3 regions of the Halobacillus sp. HZG1 genome follow, and region 2 is predicted to be linked to each of the others. Evidence: riboswitches for the same ligand, from Rfam matches in the RefSeq annotation. Region 2 holds a riboswitch; each other region holds the start of a gene.
What was found. A riboswitch is a leader RNA that binds a small molecule or an ion and turns the genes downstream of it on or off. The one in region 2 is predicted to bind cobalamin.
Positions count from the first base shown of each region.

Region 1: another riboswitch for cobalamin. It lies ahead of VKA52_RS15115 (acyl-CoA thioesterase); the one in region 2 lies ahead of VKA52_RS01195 (ribonucleoside-diphosphate reductase subunit alpha).
Region 3: another riboswitch for cobalamin. It lies ahead of VKA52_RS13290 (DUF4430 domain-containing protein); the one in region 2 lies ahead of VKA52_RS01195 (ribonucleoside-diphosphate reductase subunit alpha).

Region 1 covers NZ_JAYLVQ010000076.1:4,265-7,524, reverse strand. Annotated here, with positions in the region: gene VKA52_RS15120 (xanthine phosphoribosyltransferase) at 1-501, opposite strand, end outside; purine riboswitch at 634-735, opposite strand; cobalamin riboswitch at 875-1,055, shown strand; gene VKA52_RS15115 (acyl-CoA thioesterase) at 1,192-1,662, shown strand; gene VKA52_RS15110 (dimethylarginine dimethylaminohydrolase family protein) at 2,064-2,915, opposite strand; gene VKA52_RS15105 (helix-turn-helix transcriptional regulator) at 3,049-3,255, shown strand; gene VKA52_RS15100 (permease) at 3,258-3,260, shown strand, end outside.
Region 2 covers NZ_JAYLVQ010000013.1:11,133-14,392, forward strand. Annotated here, with positions in the region: gene VKA52_RS01195 (ribonucleoside-diphosphate reductase subunit alpha) at 1-1,927, opposite strand, end outside; cobalamin riboswitch at 2,085-2,258, opposite strand; gene VKA52_RS01200 (class I SAM-dependent methyltransferase) at 2,429-3,109, shown strand; gene VKA52_RS01205 (alpha/beta fold hydrolase) at 3,232-3,260, opposite strand, start outside.
Region 3 covers NZ_JAYLVQ010000070.1:24,428-27,687, reverse strand. Annotated here, with positions in the region: gene VKA52_RS13295 (ATP-binding protein) at 1-1,417, shown strand, start outside; cobalamin riboswitch at 1,463-1,643, shown strand; gene VKA52_RS13290 (DUF4430 domain-containing protein) at 1,852-2,253, shown strand; gene VKA52_RS13285 (ECF transporter S component) at 2,260-2,772, shown strand; gene VKA52_RS13280 (hypothetical protein) at 2,967-3,206, shown strand.

The sequences.
Region 1 (3,260 bases), on a different contig from region 2:
GCGGCGTAAGAGGCGTCCCCCATCTTGAAATCCTTTCTCTATCACAATCGCTACACCGGCAATGGATGCTCCGGATTGTTCTACAAGGTCTATGAGGCCTTTTGCAGCCTGCCCATTGGCGAGAAAATCATCGAGGATCAGGACGCGATCGGTCTTCGACATAAAATCTTTCGATATGGAAATTTCATTCGTTTCCTGTTTCGTAAATGAATGGACCTTTGATGTGAAAAGATGATCTTTCATGGTCAATGATTTTCTCTTCCTCGCAAAAATCGCGGGAACACCCAGGCTTAGGGCTGTCATTTGAGCGGGAGCGATACCTGAGGATTCTAATGTCAGCACCTTGGTAATCCCCAAATCTATGAAACGTCTCGCAAACTCTTCTCCAATTTCTTTCATGAGTACAGGGTCTATTTGATGATTCAAAAAAGCATCAACTTTAATGACCGAAGGAGATAGCACTTTACCCTCTTCTAAAATTTTCTTTTTTAACTGATCCATATCCAACACACCTTTCTTGAGTAGGTATTTATGTAACAAAAAAGCACGAAAAGCTTGTTTCCTCTATGGAAAGCAAGTCTTTTCGTGCTGGACGTAGACAAAGACAATGAAACCGTGGACAGGAAAGTCCCGGTGGCATGTGCTGCTTTTCATAGTCGGTTCATTTACGGTAAACCGGTAGAAACTTGCAGGCCATATCCCCGCGATTATATGAAATCTAATATTCGAATGATATGGATAGTATATCAGTTTATCGTTCGTAATCAACCCCTTATATGGAAAAACATTCTTAAAAATCATGGTTTTGTTCGTGTTGACATGAGTGGTTGTTTTAGGAGATAGTGGATGGGAAGAGAGTCTCTCTTTTCCATTGAGAAGTTGATCGCCTTATGGTGGCTTCGTCATAGAAGCTGAAAAGGGAAGTTTGGTGAAAAGCCAGCGCGGTCCCGCCACTGTAATGGGGAGGTGCATAGATGACCCACTATTTTATAAATGGGAAGGGCTATGTGCTGATGAACCTGAGCCAGGAGACCTGCCATGAGGAAGGACATGAGTTCCTACGGGAGATAGGAGGATGTTACGTGTTTTCGATGAAACAAGTGTTTTTTACCGTTCCATGAATTAAAGGAAGTATGCCTTTGTATTCTCTCCCTAAGCGGGAGATCGATCTTAAAAAGGAGGAACCTGTTCATGGAACCTATACCCGCTCATTATTCTAAAATGACTCAAACAAGACTAGTGCTGCCACCAGATACAAATCATCTGGACACCATTTTCGGAGGGAAAGTCCTTTCATACATTGACGAAATTGCGGCTCTAACCGCTATGAAGCATTCAAATTGTGTGGTGGTCACCGCTTCTATCGACTCTGTGGATTTCATATCTTCTGCTAAAGTAGGGGATGCATTGACGTTGGAAGCATGTGTGACGAGCACGGGCCGTACATCAATGGAAGTGTATGTGAAAGTCTTTGCTGATGATTTACTGCAAGGCCAAAAAGTGATGACCACAGAATCATTTTTAACGATGGTTGCTGTGGATGCCGCAGGGAAACCGACACCTGTTCCACCGATTATACCTGAGACCGATGAAGACAAACGGTTGTATGAAACCGCTCCATCCAGAAGGAAACACCGGAAAAACAGACCTGTCCTTAGATGACAGGTAAGGTTAAAAGATGGACGAATGAAGTTCGTAGACCCCTTTTCTTTAGAGGGTGACTTACTTATCACTTATGTACTTTTAAAGTTGAGAGAATGGGAAAGGGGCGTTAAGAGTCATAGAAATTCTTGGACGATTACTTTTGTTTTATGCAATTTTTGCGCTTTCCATTGGGATCGCTGTATGGTTCACTCGTCACCCGGCATGTGATCAAAGGTGGGATTTCACGGTTTTTTTAACTGCTTTTACTTTTATATCTTCTCTCAACTATGTGTTTATTGATCTTTATCCTTCCTTTGTAAGAACGCTTTGTCTCACAGGAGGGACGTTACTGATCTATTCTTTTATTCGTGCTTTAAGGTTCAAAAAAAGCAGCCCGTCCTAAAAGGAACGGGCTGCTTTTATATACGCTTTAAGGGCAGGGTGCAACATCGGAACGAACCTCCGGATTTAATAATTTCTGAGAGATCGACAGGGATCACCTCAAACCCGTTTTCCTTTAATTGTGTATGAAGCCGTTCGTTTTGAGGGAGACTGATCACTTTCCGATCTCCAATGGAAAGAACGTTTGGACCCATGGTGAACTGTTCCCTTTCGGTCACTTCAATGACATGATATCTTGCAGAGATGACTTTCAAGCTTTTATTAGTAAAGGCTGGTGGATACAGGATAGCCGTAGATTCATCAATGATGTTAAAAACGCAATCCAGATGAAGGATGTCTCCTCTAAGAGGGACAGGGATTACCTGCAGATCAGGGAGACGAAATTGGAGCTCACGAATCGCTTTAGCGGATGTCCTTTTTGTTTCACCTACCCATACGCTGGCCCCGTCTACAACAATATCACCGCCTTCAATCGAAGAAGGAAGCCCCTCTTCTACCTCAATGTCATTTTCTCCAGCCCAGTTTCGAAGCACATTTGTTTCTTCTTGCCTGACCTTTTCACTCATAGAGCTGATAAACAGTCGGTGATGAATGGTAAACCCGATGTCTCTTGTAAACACCTGTTCATGCAGATCCGGCTGACTTGGAAGTTGTATGACTTCAACCTGATGATTTTCTAAAACCTGCACAAAATGCTTGTGTTGCTGAAGAGCTGTGGTGACGTTTATGTTCTGGTTTTGGTAATGTTTTTGTGTCTCATTGATGATATCTGTAATTTTCATATAAGAAGGTTTGGCGACTACGACTTTTTTCAGCGTCGAATACTCGGTGTCACATTGTACACTGTTTTCCGAAGCGATTCCGACCATGTGAGATCCTCCTTTTATTCATATCCCCTTATTTCCCCGGCGGGTAGAGAATAAAACAAGAAAAATTCAAATGTAAAGTAACCTTTACGTAAAGGTTGCTTTACTATAAACTGGAATTAATTGGAGGAGTGATATGAAGAACCGAATAACAGAGTTTAGAAATAAACAAAGGTTATCACAGGACAAATTGGCAGAGAAGCTACAGGTATCACGGCAGACGATTATATCGATTGAGAAGGACAGGTATTCTCCTTCACTGCCGCTTGCGTTTGAATTAGCACGTGTATTTGGTGTGCGGATTGAAGATTTATTTATTTATGAAACAGAGGAGGGGGAATGAAGATG
Region 2 (3,260 bases):
CTTTTTTCTCTTCGGAATAAAACTTTTTGAAGACCGGGTCGATGCTAGCTGTGCTCCCTGCAATGAGAGACGTGCTGGAGTTTGGTGCAACCGCCATCAAGTATCCATTCCGCATTCCATTCTTGGAGACCTTATCCTGCAAGGCTTTCCAGTTCCATGTCCCTTCTTGGTCAAACGTTCGTTTAATGAAAAAATCCCCTGTCTGCCAGTCGGATCCTTCGAATAGAGGATAGCTTCCTTTTTCGGCAGCCAAATCAGCGCTTGCTTCGATGGCATGATAGGCAACAGCTTCATACACTTCCTGTGTATAGTTGAGTGCTTCCTCGGATTCCCAGGCAATCTTCTTCTTGGCAAGAAGGTGGGCCCATCCAAAGGTGCCAAGCCCGACACCGCGGTAAGATTGATTGGTAAGCTGTGCTTGTAGAACCGGGATGGTATTACGGTCGATGACATTATCGAGCATACGAACTTGTATGGCGATCAAGCGCTTCAGTACACCGCTTGTGACGGCACGCCCAAGGTTGATGCTCGACAGGTTACAGACGACAAAATCTCCTGGAGTCTTCACTGAAATGATTTTACCGCCTTCTACGTATTGTTCATCCTGAATGGTCGGCTTCTGGTTCTGAGTGATCTCTGTACAAAGATTGCTGCAATAGACCATACCTGCGTGACCGTTCGGGTTCATACGGTTGACTTCATCCCTGTAAAACATATAGGGCGTGCCTGTTTCAAGCTGACCAATCATGATGCGCTTCATGATTTCAATGGCCGGAACTTTCTCTTTGGAAAGGTTTGGATGGGCGACGCAAGCGGCGTATTTCTCCCTGAAAGATCCATCCCCCTTTTTTTCATCAAAGGAGTCTTCCAGCGAATAGCCCATGATGGCGCGAACTTCATGAGGATCGAACAAGTACCAGTCTTCACGATTTTCAACGGCCTCCATAAAGAGGTCGGGGATGGAAACTCCTGTGAAAAGGTCATGCGTTCGCTGGCGCTCATCCCCGTTATTCAACCGGCTGTCGAGAAAAGGGAAGATATCTTTGTGCCAGACATCTAAATATACAGCGACCGCACCTTGACGCTGACCCAATTGGTCCACGCTGACAGCCGTATTGTTCAGTTGTTTCATCCATGGGAGAATTCCTGATGAGACGCCTTTAAATCCACGGATGTCACTTCCACGGCTTCTGATTTTCCCTAAGTAAACCCCGATGCCCCCGCCGTGCTTACTTAAGTTCGCGATGTCGGTATTGGTGTCATAGATAGACTGTAAGGAATCATCGATGGTATCTATGAAACAGGAGCTCAGCTGTCCGTACCGCTTTCCTGCATTGGCAAGAGTAGGAGTGGCGACTGTCATATACAAATGACTCAGCGCCCAATACGCTTCTTTAACGAGAGGAAGGCGCTTGGATGCTTTTTCTTCTGCCATCAACACCATAGCGATGATCATGAAACGTTCTTGCGGGAGTTCATACACTTCTTTCGCTTTACTTTTCGCAAGGTACCGGTCACTTAACGTCTTCAAACCAATGTATGTGAAGAGATGATCGCGATCAGGTACGATCGTGTCTGCCAATTCTTCTATATCCTTTTTTGTGTAATATGTAAGAAGATTCCTGCTGTAAATGTTCTTTTCGGTCAATGTTTGAATCAGCCCGTAGAAGTCCTTATAAGGTTCGGATGTGGATCGATTGTGAGCGGACTTTTCATACATATCTTCCAGGTAGATGCGACTCGCTACATATGTCCAGTCAGGGCTCGTTTCATCGATCTCCGCCAGACATTCCAGGATGAATGCGTGTTTATCATTTTTGAGTGTGGGGGACTTTTCAATGAGTCGTTGTACATGTAAGTGCGGGAATTCTTCTTCCCATTGTTGAACTCTCTCTTGCCAGCACGTGTTTCTTGTTATGGTTTCCATTCTTTTTCACTCCTTGAAAATGGTTCATTGAAATCAGGACACGGAAAAATAAAAAAATCCGCTCAACGAAAATTGAGCGGATGAAACCATGAAACGAAGAGAAGACAAGAGAGCCTCCGTTCCATCGCTTCATCTTCTCAATCCCCGAAGAAGTTGAAACTGCGACGAACGAAGACAGGTCTCCTGGCTGACACTCGATCTTACTCAGGTCCTTCCCGTGCAAAGCACAGTGGAATGTCCATTTCGCGAGTGATGACAGTTGCGGGGGCAGCTCCGGATTCTAACCGGATTCCCTATTAAGCCTAGTGGCATCTTCTATTCGTAGATACTATATATAGTGTTTTTTAAATTTTTAATTAGCTTATATTGTGTTTCTATCATAACGCTGAAAAAAGGAACATGCAACTCTTTTTTATCGAGCTTCGACAAGAATAGAGCTATCATCTCTTTTATGATCCGCTATAATGGAGGGTAGGAAATATTTTTGAAAGGGATGATGGTGTGGCACAAACATTTAATTGGCATAAAGAAGCGGAGAAGCAATGGAACGATCGTGCAGAAATGTGGAATTCAAAAAGTCGGGAGATGTGGGACGGTGGAAGCAGGTGTACAATCGTTCCTTTTTTGACCAAGCATGTAACTAAGGGGCAAATCGCTGATCTCGGATGCGGCGATGGTTATGGCTCCTATCTCCTTTACAAAGCTGGCTTTGATGTTACGGGTCTTGATTTGTCAGAGGACATGGTGAGACGAGCGAATGAACGAGTGAATGATGAGCGGATTTCATTTGTCCAAGGTGACCTGACAAATCTTCCGTTTGAGGATCACTCTTTTGATGCGGCGATGGCGATCAATTCACTGGAATGGACGGAAGTCCCTTATAAAGGTCTGGAAGAGATGAAGCGGATTTTAAGACCGGGTGGCCGTTTGTGTATCGGTTTACTCGGACCTACAGCGATGCCGCGCATCAATAGTTATCGGAGAGTGTACGGAGAAGAGGTCATTTGCAATACGATGATGCCATGGGAACTTCAAAAAATGGCAGAAGAGACTGGATGGACGCATGTAGAGGGCCAGGGGGTGTACAAACGAGGGGTGGAAGACCATCACATCGCCGATCTGGATGAAGAATTAAAACAAGCCTTAACCTTCATGTGGATCTTTATCTTCGAAAAAAAATAAACAACAGAAAAAGCACCCGTTGAGCGGGTGCTTTTTACTTTTTACATGGGAATAAATGTATGACCTGGTACACCGGTTAAATGCAAAAATGTAAATAAATGTATAACCTGGTCGATCTGTGTTTACTTGCCCTCCTCTGACCAGAGGAACT
Region 3 (3,260 bases), on a different contig from region 2:
TAAAAAAGTTGCCGATCTAGGAAATGGCGAGACAGGAGTAATGGTTGTCGGCACCCCTCTTGATAACCGTGACGGAGCTGTTTTTGTCTATCAATCACTGGATACGATTGAAGAAACGTCCGAGCAGACAACGAAAATCATCTTCCTGGGTGCTGGAATTGCCATCGTCCTGACAACCATTTTCGCTTTCTTCCTGTCCACTAGAATCACAGCTCCTTTAATTAAAATGAGAGAAGGGGCATTGGAACTTGCTAAAGGCGAGTTCAACACGAAAATCCCCATACGTACCCATGATGAAATCGGAGAATTGGCGATGGCGTTTAATCGGATGGGACGGGAGTTGAAGTTTCATATCAACGCCTTGAATCAGGAAAAAGAACAGCTTTCAGGCATTTTGAGGTCGATGGCGGATGGCGTTATTACGTTTAACCGTGAAGGGGCTGTGCTCATTTCCAATCCTCCGGCCCAACAATATTTAGAGGCCTACGAGTTTGAAAGGAATGCTGCCTCTGCTTCTGCTGATCAAACGTCCCTTCCAGAACCACTGATGGATCTGTTTAATGATGTCATTACAGATGAGAATGAATCCATGATCGAGATGACACTGCAAGGCAGGTCCTGGGTCATCATCATGACACCTTTGTATGACAAAGAAAAAGTACGGGGAGCTGTCGCTGTCCTTCGGGATATGACAGAGGAAAGAAGACTGAATAAGCTCCGTAAAGACTTTATCGCAAATGTGTCCCATGAACTGCGAACCCCCATATCCATGCTCCAAGGGTATAGTGAAGCCATCGTGGATGATATTGCAGAGTCAAAAGAAGACAAAAATGAACTCGCTCAAATTATCCATGATGAATCTCTCAGGATTGGCCGGCTTGTCAACGAGTTGCTGGATATCGCGCGCATGGAAGCAGGGCATATTCAGTTAAACGAAGAATCCGTTGAAATGGAGCCGTTTTTAAACAGAATCATCAGGAAGTTCAGTGGAATCGCCAATGAAAAATCTGTAGATCTTAACTTGAAGGTAGAGGGAGAGTTCGGGCTTATCGAATTCGACCCTGATCGTATTGAACAAGTATTTACGAATCTGATTGATAATGCGATCCGCCATTCTGATCCAGGCAGTGAGGTCCAGGTGATTCTGGAAAAAGAAGAAAATGAATGGATAGCAAGTGTCAAAGACTCCGGTTACGGAATCGCTGAGGAAGACCTTCCTTTTGTATTTGAGCGTTTTTATAAAGCTGACAAATCAAGAAAACGTGAGAATAAAAATTATAAAAAAGGCACAGGTCTCGGACTAGCCATCGCGAAAAATATTGTAGAAGCTCACGAAGGGACCATCAGCGTTCATAGCAAGTTGAGAGAAGGAACAACCTTCACTTTCAAAATCCCTTTTTCCCATAAGGAAAAATAAAGTTGCTATATTCGAAAAATTGATGTAATCTTGTTTATGGAAACTTCATATGAAGAGGATTCAGGTGTCTGAAAAGACTTGATAGGGAATCTGGTGCGAAACCAGAACTGTCCTCGCAACTGTAAGTGTAGACGAAAGGGAAATTCCACTGTACCTATTGGTATGGGAAGGATCCTGATTAGGATGACGCACGAGTCAGTAGACCTGCCTGATCCAATGTTTCAAAGCTTCGGGGATTGAGCATTTGAGACAACCGATCGGTATGACGTGTAACGTAAATCTTATCCTTTCGTTTGTCTTAAGCTTACCCTTGTAGAAGGGTAAGCTTTTTTTGGTAGGAAAGATTATTGGATTTCTACAGACACGTCACTTGGTTGTCTTTGCTTTTCTCTCCTCCTGGCCGTGAAATAATAAGAAAAAAGGGAGAGATTGTCATGAAAAAGTGGAGCACGTTTTTTACAGCCATGATTCTTGCTGTTGCCGTACTGGCAGGGTGTGGGACACAAGAGGAAAAGGAAACATCAGCGACTCAGGAAGAACAAGTACAGGAAGTCACTGTAGAGGTGCAGGTTTCTAAAAACAATGGCGAAGAAATGATGGCAGAAGATGAAATAACGGTAGAAGAAGGTACCACGCTTATGGAAGTCATGGAAGAGAACTATGAAGTTGAACAATCAGAAGGCTTTATCAACAGCATAGAAGGAATTGCTGGTAACCAAGAGGAAAAAATGGCTTGGATGTACACCATAAATGGAGACGAAGCAATGGTTGGAGCCAATGAGTACGAAGTAGAGGATGGAGACGAAATCGTTTTTGACTATCAATCTTGGGAATGATGAATGATGAACACATATAAGCTTACACTGATTGCCATGCTCGCATCTTTAGCCGTAGCAGGAAGAATGGCATTAGCTCATCTACCGAACATCCAGCCGGTGACTGCGATCATCATTATTGCTGGTTTCTGGCTTGGACCTAGTGCCGGCATTCTCATTGCTCTGCTCACGACTTTTGTATCGAATGTGCTGCTGGGCATGGGCATATGGACAATCTGGCAGGTAATCGCCTGGTCAATCATAGGAATCGTTGCTGGTCTATTAGGGAAGTATTGGTCGAACATGCCATCATGGGGTCTTTCCATCTATGGATTCATCAGTGGGCTTATGTTCGGTGTCATTCTATCATTGACCATGCGGGCAGCGGGACAACCCTTTTGGGCCTATTATTTAGCCGGCCTCCCGATGGATTTCAATCATGCAGTATCTAGTACTGTGTTCATATTGGCTCTTTCTCCAATACTCGGAACACTTTTCCAACGCTACGAAAAAAGAAACGCCATATCAAAAGTATCTTAGCTACCCGAACCAAGGGTAGCTTTTTTGTTACTGCTACCTCTATATTTTGTTAAAGATAATGGCAGGATTGTGGAAGACTCAGTTTCGAGGCTTTCCCGGGTTCGTTGCCCGGGTTGAGCGTCAGGGGTGGCTGGGAAGCTACTCGTCTAGCTCCATCGCCCAGACACTCGCGTCATAAGCAGAACAGCAAAGGAATGAAAAGCACATTCCGTTGCTGTTCTGCTTATGCAAGTCGTGTCTACCAGGGCGATTCCGCATTTGGACACTTTCCTATGGGGGAGTGGCGAGCTTCCTCGGGCTACGCCCTGCGGGATCTCGCCGATCTCCTTTCTCCCACGGGAGTCTCCCAGCTTCCCAACCACCCCATACGATTATTGTTAGAAACGAATCCCTTTGCCCAGTATGAGTGTCTTTCACAAATCCTGAATCAATAGTGATAAAGCGCTCTATAACAGGCTTTATCATTCATAATGAGGTTGGAGGATCCA